DNA from 3 places in the Rhodovibrio salinarum DSM 9154 genome. Region 3 is predicted to be linked to each of the others. Evidence: riboswitches for the same ligand, from Rfam matches in the RefSeq annotation. Region 3 holds a riboswitch; each other region holds the start of a gene.
What was found. Region 3 has a riboswitch for thiamine pyrophosphate ahead of RHOSA_RS0118265 (NUDIX hydrolase). Riboswitches for the same ligand answer to the same signal wherever they lie in the genome.
Positions count from the first base shown of each region.

Region 1: it holds a riboswitch for thiamine pyrophosphate, as region 3 does, so the genes downstream of both, RHOSA_RS22095 (ABC transporter ATP-binding protein) here and RHOSA_RS0118265 (NUDIX hydrolase) in region 3, are expected to answer to the same signal.
Region 2: it holds a riboswitch for thiamine pyrophosphate, as region 3 does, so the genes downstream of both, thiO (glycine oxidase ThiO) here and RHOSA_RS0118265 (NUDIX hydrolase) in region 3, are expected to answer to the same signal.

Region 1 is NZ_KI911559.1:2,537,288-2,542,613, reverse strand. Features, by position in the region: gene RHOSA_RS22100 (acetoin utilization protein AcuC) at 1-1,049, opposite strand, end outside; TPP riboswitch at 1,145-1,259, shown strand; gene RHOSA_RS22095 (ABC transporter ATP-binding protein) at 1,251-2,102, shown strand; gene RHOSA_RS0111755 (ABC transporter permease) at 2,095-2,853, shown strand; gene mnhG (monovalent cation/H(+) antiporter subunit G) at 2,885-3,286, opposite strand; gene RHOSA_RS22090 (MrpF/PhaF family protein) at 3,319-3,654, opposite strand; gene RHOSA_RS0111740 (Na+/H+ antiporter subunit E) at 3,651-4,211, opposite strand; gene RHOSA_RS0111735 (Na+/H+ antiporter subunit D) at 4,208-5,326, opposite strand, start outside.
Region 2 is NZ_KI911559.1:2,121,649-2,126,974, reverse strand. Features, by position in the region: gene thiS (sulfur carrier protein ThiS) at 1-111, opposite strand, end outside; gene thiO (glycine oxidase ThiO) at 108-1,283, opposite strand; TPP riboswitch at 1,279-1,398, opposite strand; gene RHOSA_RS25730 (hypothetical protein) at 1,660-1,845, shown strand; gene RHOSA_RS21710 (alpha/beta hydrolase) at 1,894-3,039, opposite strand; gene RHOSA_RS0109845 (GlxA family transcriptional regulator) at 3,232-4,212, opposite strand; gene RHOSA_RS0109840 (beta-keto acid cleavage family enzyme) at 4,324-5,217, shown strand; gene RHOSA_RS0109835 (carnitine 3-dehydrogenase) at 5,248-5,326, shown strand, end outside.
Region 3 is NZ_KI911559.1:3,924,663-3,929,988, forward strand. Features, by position in the region: gene RHOSA_RS0118245 (exopolysaccharide biosynthesis protein) at 1-30, shown strand, start outside; gene RHOSA_RS0118250 (LysE family translocator) at 71-691, opposite strand; gene RHOSA_RS0118255 (MFS transporter) at 696-1,919, opposite strand; gene RHOSA_RS23530 (LysR substrate-binding domain-containing protein) at 2,063-2,962, shown strand; TPP riboswitch at 2,988-3,120, shown strand; gene RHOSA_RS0118265 (NUDIX hydrolase) at 3,153-3,611, shown strand; gene thiD (bifunctional hydroxymethylpyrimidine kinase/phosphomethylpyrimidine kinase) at 3,608-4,420, shown strand; gene RHOSA_RS0118275 (AI-2E family transporter) at 4,506-5,326, opposite strand, start outside.

The DNA.
Region 1 (5,326 bases), 1.4 Mb from region 3:
TTGCGTCCCCGACTATGCCGCCAGGAAAGGCCGCGCAACACCCGTTCGGCTTCCGGGGTCACGCGCGCTGGAATCTCAAAGCCGTTCAGGACTGCCCAGAAGCCCGCCCATGTCCGCCCGACCGACCAGGGATTGTAGCCGCCACCGCCTAGCATCAAGGTGCGTGGCGCCAGGTCCATGACTGAACGGACGACCCGCCACAGCGCGGTATTGGACAGACCAAGCCGGCTCAAGGGATCGTCGGCGCAGGCATCGCTGCCGCCTTGGATCACGATGGCCTCCGGCTCGAAAGCGTCGATTAGTGGCAATACCGCGGCTTCCAGGACGTAGGCCATCTCATCGTCGTTGAAGTCGGGCGGCACTGGGATGTTGCGCGCCGCGCCGCCAGCAATGTCGCGGGCGGAACCTTTGACCGTCCCGTCGGCGGCCGTCGCCATTGGCCAGCGACCGTCCTCATGCACCGAGATCATCAGCACGCGTGGATCTCCGTGCAGGGCGTCCTGAACCCCATCGGCGTGGTGCGCATCGGTATCGAGGTAGAGCACCCGACTCAGCCCACTATCGAGCAGGGTCAAAAGCGCCAACACCGGATCATTGAAGTAGCAGAAGCCACTCGCCCGGTCGCGTTGGCCGTGGTGTGTTCCGCCAGCGGGGCTGTGCACCTTGCCCGGCCGGTCCAGTAACATCCGCGCGGCCAGGATCGAGCCGCCCGCCGCCGTTGCCGGGCGGCGGAACATTTCTGGGAAAATCGGATTACCGCGCGCCCCCAGGTCGTGACGGGCGCGCACCTCTGCGCTGGTGTGCTGGGTGCGTTCGGCTGCCTGGACCGCGGCGATGTAGGCCGGGTCGTGGAAGCGCGCCAACTGCTGGTGCGTGGCCAGCGGACTGTCGTGGTAGACGTTCTCCGGCAGCCAGCCCATTGCCCGGCATAGATCGATACAGGTGGATACCCGCGGGATCGACAGCGGATGCTTGGTGCCATAGCTGGAATGGCGATAGATCTCGCTGCCGATGAATTGCGGCGTGCACGCCTCTTGTCCGCTCGACATTTGGGCGGCAGGCTGGGGAAGTGGCGCATCGTGCATGGCGCACATGATGGTAAGGCCTATGCGCAGTACGGCAAGCCGAGCGCCACGAGACGCGTGAATTTCACCGGGGGAGCCGCGAGCCATGGAGCGGCTGAGAGGTCCCGTAGGGCGGGACGACCCCTTAACCTGATCCGGTTCGTACCGGCGTAGGGAGAGTGTGCATTGACCCAGTCAGACTGGCCCGCAGACGCCCTGGGCGGCGTCTGCGCCCGCCCCTTTTCCAACCTTCACACGCAAGCTCAGGCTCCCCGACAACCGGCCGCGCCGGGCGTGCGGGTACGCGGCGCCCACCTCGCCTTCGCCGGTGTGCAGCTGTTCGACCGCCTCGACCTGGACCTGCCGGCTGGGGAGATCACCTGCCTGTTGGGCCCGAGCGGGGTCGGCAAGACCAGCCTGTTGCGCCTGATCGCCGGGCTGGCAGACGCTGCCGGCGGCGACGTGAGCGACGGGCATGGCACCCCGCTGCAGGGGCGCATCGCCTATATGGCGCAGCAGGACCTGCTGCTGCCCTGGCTGTCGGCGCGTGCCAACGTTCTGTTGGGTCCTCGGCTGCGCGGTGAGACGGTCACGTGTGCGTTGCGGGCTCAGGCCGATGCGTTGCTCGACCGCGTCGGCTTGGGGAACGCTGCCGGCGCCCGCCCGAGTGAGCTGTCCGGGGGCATGCGCCAGCGGGTCGCCCTCGCCCGTACATTGATGGAGGACCGCCCGGTCGTCCTGATGGACGAGCCGTTCGCCGGTCTGGATGCGATCACCCGCTACGAGTTACAGGCGCTGGCCGCCGAGCTGCTGGCCGATCGCACGGTACTGCTGGTGACCCACGACCCGCTGGAAGCGCTGCGCCTGGGCCACAGGCTTCGTGTCATGGCGGGCCGGCCGGCGCGGCTCGACGACAGCGTGGCCGGACCACCTGGCGTGCCGCCGCGCCCCGCAGAGCAGGTTGCAGACCGACAGGGCCAGCTGCTGGACCGGCTGGCCGCTGCCAAACGCGCGCAGCAGGAGGTGGCCGATGTCTGAAGCCACGCTCCGTTTCGTGCGTCCAATGGCGATTTTCGCAGGGCTGCTCGTGTTCTGGCAGGGCGTGCAGTGGGTGAGTCAGGCGCCCGCCTACATTCTGCCCGGCCCTGTCGCGGTCGGCGAGGTGTTGTTTACGCGGTGGTCGCAGTTGGCGAACCACGCCTGGGTCACGTTCGCCGAAATCCTGATGGGGCTCACCCTCGGCCTGACGCTCGGTACAATGAGTGCGCTGGTGATCGCCAGCTTCCGAACGATGCGCCGCTGGCTGTTGCCGGTGCTCGTCGTCAGCCAAGCCATTCCGGTCTTTGCGTTGGCACCGATTCTGGTCGTCTGGCTGGGCTACGGCATGGCGAGCAAGGTGGTGATGGCCACACTGATTATCTACTTCCCGGTGACCAGCGCCTTTTTCGACGGTCTGCGCCGGACCGAGCCGGGATGGCTCGACCTCGCCCGTACGATGGGGGGCGGACGCGCGCGCGTCCTCTGGCACATGCGGGTTCCGGCCGCCCTACCCGCCCTCGGTTCAGGGCTGCGCGTGGCGACCGCCGTGGCGCCGATCGGCGCGGTGGTCGGGGAATGGGTCGGATCAAGCGCCGGGCTGGGCTATCTGATGCTGCAGGCGAACGCGCGCATGCAGGTCGATATCATGTTTGCCGCGCTGTTCGTGCTCGCCGTCTTTGCGGTGACGCTCTACTTCGCGGTCGACCAACTGGTTCGTCGTGCGGTTCCCTGGCAAGCAGAGGAACGATAACGCTGCTGCGCGGAACGCGGAAAGCCGAGCGTCAGCTTCGGCGTGTCGGTTCGTGCGGGGCGTCGTCGGGAAGATGGCCGGCGAGCGTGCGGGTGCCGCGGTCGTACTTGCCCTCAAGTTCGTCCAGCTCGGTCCCTTTCCACAGCGGCACGCCCGACAGGTAGGCAGCCCGGCCCAGCAGGTGTGCGGCAACCGGTGTGGTGGCGATCAGGAACAAAACGGCTGCGACTGCGCGCAGCACCACGTCCAGGGTGTCGGCCTGCACGGCGACCGCCAGCAGCAACAAGCCGGAGCCGAGTGTGCCGGCCTTGGTCGCCGCGTGCATGCGGATATAAACGTCGGGCATGCGGACCAACCCGATTGCGGCTACAAACACGAAGAGCGAGCCGATCAGAATCATCACCCCGGCGATGATCTCGCTGACAGGCGTCATCACCCAATCCTCCACTTGGCAGCGCGCATTCGCTAGCGCTCCTTCGCCCGGTCGGCGGCGTCGTAGCCGTGATCCAGCTCGCTTCCGCGCGTTTCGATCAGCCGGGCAAAGAACACGGTCGCCAGAAAGGCGACCAAGCCGAGGGCGAGCGCGATCTCCAGGTACAAGACATCGCCCGTGGCGATCACGCGCAGGCCGACGATGCCCATCGCGAGGACAGTCAGCAGATCGAGGGCGACCACCCGGTCGGCCAGACTCGGTCCCTTGATCAGTCGAACGAAGGTCAGGAGCAGCGAGACGCCGATCAAGACCACGGCGATCGCGACCGCGGCTTCCAAAAACCCGGTAACTTCGCTGAATGGGTTCATTGCAGCGCCTTTTGGATCGGGTCCTCGAAGGTTCGCTTCATATCGCGTTTTTCCGCCTCGGCATCCTGAGTGTCCATGGTGTGGACGTAGAGCGTGCTACGGTCTTCGGACACGTCGAGCGACAGCGTGCCAGGCGTCAACGAGATCAGGTTAGCGAACAGGGTGATGCCGAGGTCGTGCTTGGTGTCCAGAGGCACCGCCACGATCGCCGAGCGGAACTTGAGCCCGGGGCGCAGCACCAGGATCGCCACCGTGGCGGCCGAAGCGATCAGTTCCCAGAGGAAGATCCCGGCCAGGCGTAGAATCCGCCACGGCCGGCGGAAGTAGGTATCTTCACCCCACATCCGGCAGGGCAGCCACAGCGCCAGGAATGCCAATACGTAACCAACCGCGAGATTGAGCAGCGAGAAGGCGCCAGTGGCGAGCGACCAGCCAAGAGCGAGCACGACGTTGAGGACGAACACGTTGAGCCGTGCGGTGGGCGGCACCTCCACCGTTTCGGCGTCGCTCGCCGAGGCGTTCCCGTTAAAGCCGCGTTCGGGATCTCGGTCCGTCATGCGCCCTCCCCTCCCAGCACGGTGGTGACGTAGGGCTGATGATTGATCAATTCGTCGGCGGCGCGTTCGGATAGGGTTAGAAGCGGCTGCGCGAACAGGCCAATCAGCAGCGTGGCCAGCGCGAGCGCGGCGACTGGCAGCAGGGTCAGGCGCTGCTCACTGCGGCTCATTTCGCCCGTTTCGAGGATTCCAGGCCCCGCAGCTGCGACCGTATGCTCTGGCTGCGTTTTCCAGAACGCAAGCGCCCAGACCTTCGCCATCGAATAAAGGGTCAACAGGCCGGTCACCAGGGCTGCCGCCGCGACGACATAGGCGTCGGTCGCGAGCGACGCCTTTACCAGGATCACCTTAGGCCAGAAGCCGGAGAGTGGCGGCACGCCGGCAAGCGACATCGCCACGAAGAAGAACAGCACCGCGATCCAGGGATGCTTCTGGTACAGACCGCCCAGGTTCGTCAGACCCGGTGCGCCGGCAATGCGCTGGGCCACGCCGGCAACCATGAACAGGGCCGACATCACGATAATGTGGTGCACCGTGTAGTAGAGCGCGCCGGCCAGACCGAGCGCGGTCCCCAGGCCGACACCGGCCAAAATAAAGCCGATACCGCTCACCAGGTTGAAGGACAGCACCCGGCGCACATCGTCCTGCGTGATCGCGCCCAGGATGCCGACCAGCATGGTCGCGATCCCTACCACCAGCAGAACGGTGTAGGCGAACTCCTGGCTTGCCGTGAAGACGAGCGAAAACACCCTGATCAGCGCGTAGACTCCGACCTTGGTCAGAAGCGCGGCGAACACCGCGGAGATCGCGGCGGCCGGCGTGTGGTAGCTGGCCGGAAGCCAAAAATAGAGCGGGAATACCGCTGCCTTCATCCCGAAAGCGAGCAGGAACAGGGCTGCGATCGCGGTCAGCAGGCCCTGGTCGGGATGGTTGGGCACCACGCGCGCCAGATCCGCCAGGTTCAGCGTCCCGACGACGCCATACAGCAGACCGATCGCGATCAGCATCAGCGTGGTCGCCAGCAGATTGAGGATCACGTACTTCACGCCGCCGTCGACCTGCTCGCGCTCGCCGCCCAGGGTCAGCAGCCCGAACGAGGCGATCACCATGACCTC
Region 2 (5,326 bases), 1.8 Mb from region 3:
CGCGACCGCCAGCCCGCGGCGGTCGGGGTCCAGCCCCTCCGCCTCGACCAGCTGGCGCAGGTTGGCCGGCGTCTCGCCGCGCGGCTCGCCGTTGACCGTGATCGTGCTCATGCCACGCCCCGTGCTCGATCCTGATTGTGGAAGCGCTCGACCCGGAAGGCCGCCAAGCTGTCGTGTCGCTGCCCTGTCAGGATCTCGGCAGCGACCGCCTGGCCGGACAGCGGCGTCATCAGGATGCCGTTCCGGTGATGACCGTTCGCAAGGTACAAACCTTCCACCGGTGTTGCGCCCAACACCGGTGCGTCGTCGCGCGAGCCCGGCCGATGGCCGGCCCACATTTCCTTGATCGCCAACTCCTCGATCGCTGGCAGTGCCCGCCAGGCAGCCTCCAGCAGGGCGAACACGCCTCCGGCGGTCATCGCGTCCTCGAAGCCCTTCTCCTCGACCGTCGCGCCGATCAGGAGCGTGCCGTCGCGCCGCGGCACCAGATAGACCTTGGGTGCCCACAGGACGTGGCGCACCAAGGGCTGATCGGGGTTCATTTGCAGCGACAGCATCTGTCCCTTGATCGGACGGATCGGGGCCTGCGCGCTGTCCGGGACACCGTCAATCTCCCGTCCCCAGGCACCGGCACACAGCACGACCGCATCAGCCTGGACCTGTGCCCCGTTGACGATCAGTCCGACCGCCCGGCCCTGGCGCGTTTCCAAAGCGTCGACGGGCGTCTGCTCATGGATCCGCGCGCCCGCCGCCCGCGCGGCTTCGGCCAGCGCCTGCACCAGCGCGCGGTTATTGGCCTGTCCGTCGTTCGGGCTGAACAGCGCGCCCGGCAGACCGGCGCGCAGATAGGGCTCGCGCCGCCGGGCCTCCGCGCCGGACAGCCACTCGGCCGGCACGCCTTGCCGTTGCAGGAAGGCGTGATCGTGACGTAGCTGCTCCACCTCGTCACGGTTGGTCGCGGCGATCAGGAGACCATCGGTGCGCAGTTCGGGATCGATCCCGCTTGCCGCCTGCAGATCGCGGGCGAAGGCGGGCCAAAGGGTCAGCGCCTGTCGGCCGGCGGCGGTCACGGCATTCTCGCCGGGTTCGGCCTCCGCGCCGGGGGCCAGCATGCCGGCGGCGGCCCAGCTGGCGCCCCGCCCGATCCGGCCGCGTTCGTAAACGTCGACCGCGCAGCCGTTGCGGGCCAAATTCCAGGCGATGCACAAACCATTGACGCCCGCCCCGACGATCGCGGTGTGCGGGCGCTGCTGAATGGCGATGTCGTCAAGTAAGCTGGTCATGTCCTCCACGGCTCCCTTCGCGGGGACGACCCCGATCAGGTTCAGCGGGTGTGCTCTCAGCCGCGCCAGTGCGGGCTCCTTCGCCCGGTCCAGCACGGCACCCCGGCCGTTATCTCGGCTCACGCAAGATGTAACCCTTGATGGCCCGAACGCAAGCCATCCACCTTTAATGCCTCAGCGGGCATGCTAGCTTTGCACCGCTTTTGGCTTTGCCCCACTGGTAGGCGGCATCACGGGAGCTCAGCGGCCACAGATGCGCGACGATCGCCCAGATCTTGGACCCTGTCCCCTATGCGGACGCCCGCTCGTCCCCGGACCGTCGGTCGATGCGCACCATCTCGTGCCACGCTCGGAAGGCGGACGGGAGACGGTGCAGATGCACCGGATCTGCCACTCCAAAATCCATTCGCTGTTCACCGAGCAAGAGCTGCGCGACCACTACGACACGCTGGACAAGCTGCGCGCGCATCCGGAGATCGCCAAGTTCATCCGCTTCGTGCGCAAGAAGGACCCGGAATACCGCGGCCGCAACGCGACCAGCCAACGCAAGCGACGGCGCTAAGGCGAAGGTGCAAAACGCCGAGGCGGCCCGAAATGCACACTTGCCGTTCTAGCTCGGACCCGGTGTGATCCGATAGCGACGGCCCGGTTCGATCGGTTCGCGGGTTGGGTAATCCTCCGGGTTCATCTGGCCGGCCAGCACGTGGCGGACGTCCGCGATCACCTCCGGACGCAGGCGATAATACTGGTGATTGCCGTGGGTCAGGTCGGTCGCGTCGACGTCGCTGCAATCGATCGCGGTGATCCGGTGACTAAGCCCGTCCAGGGTGCGTGGCCCATCCGTCCCCAACCGGTCGACGTTGAACTTGGTCCTGTCACTGACCTCCAGCGCCAGATCGCTGCGGGAATGGTAGACGTGGATCCGGCGGGCCAACTGCGGCAACAAGCCGAGCTTGTCAGTGCTTTCCAGGCAGTCCTCATCCTCGTCGGCGGCCATCAGGAAGGCGTTGTCGAAAATCTTCTCCAGACGGCCGCCGTCCTGCAAGGCGTGCAGGCCAAGCACCGCATGGCGCAGCGCCCAGTTGCCCATGGAGTGGGCGACCAGATGGATCCGTCCTGAACAGCGTTCGCGCGTGCTCAGGAACTCCAGGAACCGCCGCAGCGCCCGCGCCATCGCAATACCGGACATCGCCGCATCGTCGCGGTCACTGGCGTATTTCCACGGCGGCTGGGTCATCCCGTCGGACGGCCAGGAGAAAGCGAAGACATAGGGACTTTGCGCCGACCCGTCGCCCCGCTGGATCAGGTACGTCTCGCCCAGCCATGCCGCCCGGCCCAGCGCATTCTCGAAGCTGTTGGCAAAACCATGAATGAACACCAACGCATCGCGCGTGCGTGTGTCCGGCCGCTTCAGGGGCGCCTGTCGCGGCTTGTCGTTTGGCCGCATCTTTTCCTGCAGTTCCTTGAACAGGACATACGATCCGGGTTCCTCCCCTTCCGCCTGCTTACGGTGGGTCTCAGGAATTTCCTGTTGGCCGATCTTCTCCGGTTTCGGCCGGGTCCCTTCCTGTCTTTTCCAGTCGACCTTGAAGTCCTCGGGATCACTCGGCCGGCCGTCCGGTCCAAGCGTTCCCCAAGTCACGGTCGCGCGCCCGACCTCGTAGAAATGCGGACCTTCGGAATTGAAGCGGTCGCCAAACGACTTGCGGTTGCCGCGCGGTTCGGTGCGGTTGGTCGCGAAATAGACGTCCGTCATCCCCCACCCTTCCCTGCCCACTTGCACGTCGACGCGCCCTGCCTGCAAGCCAACGCAGGCGGCATACATTATGCCGTGACTTCGGCCGGATCGGATAGCTACGCGGAGGGGTTAGAAACATCTCCGCCCAATAGGTAGAAGCAGTTGACGGTCTGAGAGACAAGGCGACCGCCAACTTTCAAAGATAGCTCGTTACGCGGACAGGTGACTGCCCGGGAACTGCTCCTGTTTCGGGGCATGGCCGAACATCCGCCGGTAAGCCCGCGCAAAGCTCGTGGCCGAGGCGAAGCCGGTCGCCGCAGCAACCATGGTCACGCTGTGCGCCCCGTCCATCAGCATGCGCCGGCCCGCCGCCAGCCGGAGATATTGGTAATAACGCTGCGGCGTCACCCCGAGCGCCCGCTCAAAGGCCCGCTCCAGCTTGCGCTGGGAACACCCGGAGGCCGCGGCGATCTCAGCGACCGGTCGCGGCGTCTCGATCGCCTGTTCCATTTCGGCGATCGCCGCGGCAACGATCGGTGCCCGCCCGACGAATGGGGCCTGCACGAGCGCTTGCTGCTCGCCCTCGGCCGGCCGTTCGGCGTCGTAGATGAACAGCCGCATGATATCGAGCGCCAAGACGTCGCCGCCGTGCGCCCGCAAGAGCCCGAGCATCATGTCCAGAACCGTTGTGGCCCCGCCGCAGGTGATCCGGTTGCCATCGATTACGTAGCGCGCGCGGCTGAACGTCACCTCGGGGAAATCCGTCTGAAGACGCTCCTGCTCCTGCCAGTGGATGGTCGCGGTCCGACCGTCCAGGAGACCGGCCGCCGCCAATAGCCAGGGCGCGGTATCCATGCCGCCGACAACATCCGACAGGCCCGCAGCACGGCGTAGCGCCGGCATGAGCTGCGCGTGCGGCACATCGCGGAACCCATAGCCCGCCACCAGGAAGAAAACGTCGAGCCGGCCAGCCTCGTCGAGCGGGGCATCCACCGTCACCTCGATCCCGCTGGAACTCGATACGGGAGCGCCGTCGAGCGACAGCAAGCGGTGCACATAGCGCTGCGCGCCCGCGATCTCGTTCGCAGCACGCAGCGGCTCGACCGAGTTGGCGAGACACAAGGTGCTGAACCCCGGCAACAGCAGGAAGCCGAAATGCCGTCGCCCATCTGTCGGATCACGCGCGAACATTGACGATCTATGCACGATGCGCCGGGGTCTTGTCACCTAGCGTGTTGCCAGATCAACTGGCTGCACCGCCGTTTGCAGCCACGCGCCAAAGGCCGTGGAGACCAACCCGCCATGAACACCGACGTCTTCATCACCTGTGCCGTCACCGGGGCCGGGCCGAGTCATGAGAAGAGCGACCGGGTCCCGATCACGCCCAAACAGATCGCCGACACCGCGATCGAAGCCGCGAAGGCCGGCGCCGCCGTCGCCCACATCCACGTCCGCGATCCCGAAACCGGCGCAGCCTCGCGCAACCTCGCGCACTACCGCGAGGTCGTCGAGCGGGTGCGCGAGTCCGATACCGACGTGGTGCTCAACCTGACCGCCGGCATGGGCGGCGACATCGTCCTCGGCTCGGCGGAACAGCCGTTGCCGCTCAACGAGGCGGAGACCGATATGCTGGGCGCCAGCGCGCGCCTGGAGCATGTCGCCGAGCTCCGGCCGGAGATCTGCACGCTTGACTGCGGCACGATGAACTTCGCCACCGGCGACTACATCATGACCAACACGCCGGCGACCCTGCGCGCGATGGCCGCGCGCATCCAGGAACTCGGCGTCCGCCCCGAGATCGAGGTGTTCGACTTCGGCCAGATGGTGATGGCGAAGCAGCTCTATCAGGAAGGGCTGCTCGACGACCCGGTCCTGGTGCAGCTGTGCATGGGCATTCCCTACGGCGCGCCGGACGACCCGCGCACCCTGCTGAACCTTGTCGACCAGATGCCCAGCGACTGGACGTTCTCCGCGTTCTCGATCGGGCGCATGCAGTTGCCTTACGTCGCGCAGGCGGCGCTGGCGGGCGGCAACGTGCGCGTTGGCCTGGAGGACAACATCTACCTGTCGAAGGGCGTCCTGGCGTCCAACGGCGACCTGGTCGAGCGCGCGGTCAATATCCTGACCAACATGAACGCCCGCGTGCTGAGCCCGCAGGACGTGCGCGCGAAGCTCGCCCTGAACAAGGCGGCCTAAAAGCCCGCCTGCCCCAACGAAAGTCGCAACATGACCGAAGTCCGCAAAGCCGCCGTCGTCGGCGCCGGTGTCATCGGCGCCGGCTGGGCCGCCCGCTACCTTTGGAACG
Region 3 (5,326 bases):
GGCCTGGGCCTGGTGCTGGTCATGCCGTAGCGCTCCCCCTGACCCGGTGCGATCAGTAAAGCAGGGCTGATCAGTTCCATGTCATCAGGAGCGACATGCCAACGGACCCGAGCAGCAAGACGGCAAAGACGATATTGATCGCACGACCGAGCACCGGGTTGGTCAGAACACGTGAAAAGGTCGATCCGAACAGCAACCACGCCGTGTTCACGATGACGATCACCCCGGTCAAAGCGATCACCTTCACCACCGCATCCAGCCCGGGTTGGCTTGGCACGATGCTATGCCCGGAATAGACCGCGCCGATGGCGGCAAAGGCCTTGGGGTTGGCGATCGCCAGCCCCAGACCGGGCAGAAACGACGCCACGACGGCGTTCGGCCGCACCTCTGCATTGTCCACGGATGACCGCACCGGCGCCGTGGCGATCTTCCAGGCGAGATACACGATATAGACCGCCGCCGCGATCTGAAGCCCCAGCAGCATGACCGGTTCGGCGGTCACGATGGCGGTGACGCCCGTAGCCACGATCAACAGCACGGTAGTCGTCCCGGCGATAATCCCGAGCAGATAGCCCCGACAGCTACGGAACCCGAAAGCAGCCCCCAGGCTGGCCAGGCTGAGCGTCGCCGGTCCCGGGCTCCCCATCAGGGAAAAGGCGGCCAGCAGGAGGAAGACGAGCTTGCTGATCATGGGCTCACACCGTAGCCAAGGCGGCGCGTTCGCGCACCGTAAGATGGATCAGGGCGGACAGCAGACCCAGCACGACGGCAATGAGCCAGACCCCTTCGTAGCTGTCGAACTGGTCGAACCACACGCCGCCCAGCCAGACCCCGGCGAACCCCCCGAGCTGATGGCTGAGAAAAACGAAGCCGAACAGCGTCCCCATGGCCCGCGGGCCGAACATGACCAGCACCAGCGCGCTGGTTAAGGGGACGGTCGACAGCCAAAGCCCGCCCACCAACAGCCCGAAGATCATCACCGAGGTCGGCGTGACCGGCAACGAGATGAACCCGAGAATGATCGCCGCGCGCAGGGCATAGATCGCGGCCAACACATAAGGCTTGGGGAAGAGGCTGCCCAGCCGCGCGGCGAGCAATGTTCCGAAGATATTGGCGAACCCGGCCAGCGCGAGCGCGCGCAGCCCCAACGCCCGCAGTTCGTCCGGCGACAAAGAGGTGCCGACACAGAAGTTCTGCACGTAGGTCGGCAGATGCGCGGTTATGAACGCGAGATGGAAGCCGCACACGAAAAATCCGGCGCTCAGCATCACGAAGCTGCCGTGCCCGAAAGCGTGGCGAACAGTCTGGCGCAGGTCGATGAGACCCGCCGTCGGCGCTGTCTGCGCCCCCACCCGGAGAAAAGGGATGCAAAGCGCCATCGGCGCCAGCATCACCGTGACGACGACCAGCGTCATCCGCCAGTCCAGGGAAGCGATCAGCCACGACGCCAGTAACGGCACCAGCGCCTGTCCCGCCGACCCCATGGCAGAGGCGATCCCCAGGTAGAAGCCCCGCTTTTCCGGCGGCGCCGCGCGTCCGACCACCGCCAGCACCGTGCCGAAGGCGGTGCCCGAGATGCCCATGCCGACAAGGACGCCCGCCCCCATATGCTGCGCAAACGGCGTGCTCCCGGTGATGCAGACCGCCATGCCAAACAGGTAGCAGAAGAACCCCAGCCAGAGCGCGCGCCGGTCCCCGAACCTGTCCGCAATCATCCCGAAGCCGGGCTGCGCCAGGCCCCAGACGAGATTCTGGATCGCGATGGATAGCGAGAAGATCTCGATCCTACCCATGAACAGGTCATCGGAAAGCGGCTGGACGACACCGCCGAAGACCGCACGCACCCCGAAGGAAAGCGCGAGCACAATGCCCCCGGCTGTCACAATCGTGACGGTCTCGCCTCCTTCCCGGCCAGTCATCCGAGAGCTCATACCCCCCTTCATTGCAGGCGTTCCGACGCAGACATCACCGACGGGCGCGCGCCCAGTTGCCCGAAACCATAACGAGCGCTAAAACTTAATAATAACGAATATATCGAAACTCTTAGTTTTGGATTCTTGAAGTGAAGCCCGCTTTCGATATCGACGCGCTGCGCGCGGTCGTCGCTGGTACGGATCTCGGCAGCTTTGCCCGGGCTGCCGTTCATCTCGGCCGTTCGCAATCGGCCGTAAGCATGCAGCTCAAGAAGCTCGAACAGCAGGCCGGCACCCAGCTCTTTGCGCGCAAAGGACGTGGACTGGTGCCGACCGAGGCCGGGGAAGCCTTCGTCGCCTATGCACGGCGGATCGTTGCGCTGAATGACGAGGCGGCGCTCGCGTTGGATGCCGCGACCACGACGGTTTCGGTACGGCTTGGCCTCCCCCAAGATTTCTTCGACGACGTCATGCCCGCGACACTGACGTCTTTCGGACAAAAAAACGACACCGTGCACGTCGAGGTTCGTGCCGGCGAAAACCACCGCCTCGCGGAGGACGTTCGCGCCGGACGGCTCGACGTGGCCATCGCCTTTGCCAAGCCCGGCAGCCCGGCCGAGGGCGAACGTCTCTGCGCATTGCCGATGCGGTGGCTGGCGCAGCCCGAGATGGTTGGCAGAATCGACCGCCAAACCGTGCCGCTCGTGCTGTTCAACTACCCTTGCCTCTTCCGTCAGGCGACCCTGACCGCGCTCGAACAGTCGGGCACGCGCTGGCGCGCGGCCCTCACCACGCCCAGCCTACCGGGCATCTGGGCGGCACTGCGCTCCGGGCTTGGCATCGCGGTGCGCACCGAGCACGGCACCCCCGCCGACATTGCCTGTGTCGGACCGGACCTCGGCTTGCCCGAATTGCCGGCGATCGAACTCCGCCTGCTCCGCGCACCGAACATCTCGCCCCGTGCCGAGGCTTTGGCCGAGATCCTGCGCCGCGAGACGCTGGAGCGGGTGGCACCTGGCAATCAACGCCCGCCGGACGGGGCGCGTTGATTGCCCGCGCCAGGCTGATACCATGCCCTCGACCGAGGGGAGCCTCGACAAGAGGCTGAGATTCTGCTGGCCCCGCATCCTCAAATGCCCGGGCAGCGCAGTGACCCTTTGAACCTGATCCGGATCATGCCGGCGAAGGGACGGGGACGCCGCGCCCTCCTCCTTGCCGGCCTCAACAGACGAGGCCGCCATGCTGAACCAACCTGAATTTCCTTCGCCAGAGCGCCCCATCGCGGCAACCATCGCCGTGGTCATTCGGGAAGCGCAGGTCTTGCTGGTCCGCCGGGCCAATCCGCCGGATGCGGGGCGATGGGGCTTTCCCGGCGGCAAGATCGAGCCGGGTGAACCGCTGGCACAAGCCGCCGTTCGCGAACTGATGGAGGAAACCGGCGTATCGGCCGAGGCGCTTCGTGTTGCCACCGCGGTGGACGCCTTTGACCGGGACACGGACGGCAGCGTACGCCGGCATTTCGTCCTGATCGCGGTGGTGTGCCGCTGGACGCATGGCGAACCGGTCGCGGCCGACGACGCGCTGGACGCCCGCTGGTTTCCGATCCGGGATCTCGATACATCCGAACTCGCGCTCAGCCTCGACGTCGCCGAGGTCGCACGCCAGGCCGCGGATTTGCTGACGGAGGCGCAACCATGATCGCCAACGTACTGACCATCGCCGGCACGGACCCGTCCGGCGGCGCGGGCATCCAGGCGGACATCAAGACCTTCTCGGCGCTCGGCGCCTATGCCACCTCGGCGATCACCGCCGTGGTGGCGCAGAACACCCAGGGGGTCCGTTCCTACGTCGCGCTAGAGCCCAGCTTCGTCGCCGATCAGATCGATGCCGTCCTCGACGACGTGCGGATCGACGCGGTCAAGATCGGCATGATCGCCAACGCGCAGGTCGCCGAGGCCGTCGCGGACCGCCTACGCCATCACGCGGCCCGCAACATCGTGCTCGATCCGGTCATGGTGGCCAAAAGCGGGCATGCGCTGCTCGCCCCGGATGCGGTCGCAGCCGTCCGCGACCTGCTGGTGCCAATGGCGACCCTGATCACGCCGAACCTTCCAGAAGCCGCTGTTCTTCTGGGGCGCGAGGACGACTGGACGGCCGAGGACATGCGCGCACACCTGCCCGACCTGCTGGCCTTGGGTCCCGAATGGGTGCTGTTGAAAGGCGGGCACCTGCAGGACAGCACCGAAAGCACCGACCTCCTGACGGGAGCGGCGGGCACGGAAACGTTCGCGGCCCCGCGGATCACAACCCGCAACGATCACGGCACGGGCTGTACGCTGTCCTCCGCCATCGCCGCGCTGCTGCCATCGCGAAGCGTTACGCAGAGCGTGCGGGAGGCCAAGACGTTTCTGCACGACGCGCTCGCGGCGAGCGACGCGCTCGATGTCGGACACGGGCACGGGCCGGTGCACCATTTTCACCGCCTCTGGCCCCGCGAACCGCGCTAAGGGCAGACCCGCAGCGTTTTAGTCGGGGACGTTGGCGTATCGTGGCGACCGGCGGTTCAGGCGCCGTCAAAGACGCGACCGCGCCTCATTGCAGGATCGGAAGCAGCCGGCGCATGGGCGGCACGTATTCGGCCACGATCCGGATCACCGCAAGAACCGGAACCGCAAGGATCGCGCCGATCGCGCCCCACGCCCAGGTCCAGAAGAGGACCGACACGAAGATCACCACGGGGTTCAACGTCAGTTGCCGACCCAACAGGTGCGGCGTGACCAGGTTGCCCTCGATCACGTTCAGGCCCGCGTAGACAACCGGCGGCAGAATGATCCCGGTCCAGGTATAAGACTCCAGCAGCGCGGCGGTCCCGATCAGGATCACCATGATCAGGGGGCCGATGTAGGGCAGGAAGTTCAGGAGCGCCGCCATCACGCCCCACAGAATGGCGTCGGGCAGGCCCAGCACCGTCATCGACAGCCAGACCAGCACGCCGAACCCGATGTTGATCAGCGTGAAGGTCCGCAGATAGACGGCGATCTGCTGACGCAGGTCGAGCAGCATCTCGTTGCCCGATTCCCGATGCCATGCGTCCGGCAGAATCTCAACGAAACGCTTGCTCAGATGCGTTCCCTGCGACAGCAGGAAGAACAGTAGCACCAGCATGGTCAGCAGGGTCACGAATGCCGAGCGGGTCCGGTCGATGACAATTCCCACAAGGTCGGGCGCGCCGCTGCCACTGGCCTGTATCTGGCTAGTCTTTCCTCCGCCATCCTGGGTCATTTCTTCGATCTGCTGCGCGATGTCGCGCATCTGCTCGATCGATTGCTGCACAGCCGCGAAACGGAATTTCAGCTCCGCGGTCAAACGCGGCAGCCGGTCCGCCCACTCCTGCAACGGCGCAGCCAGGGAAT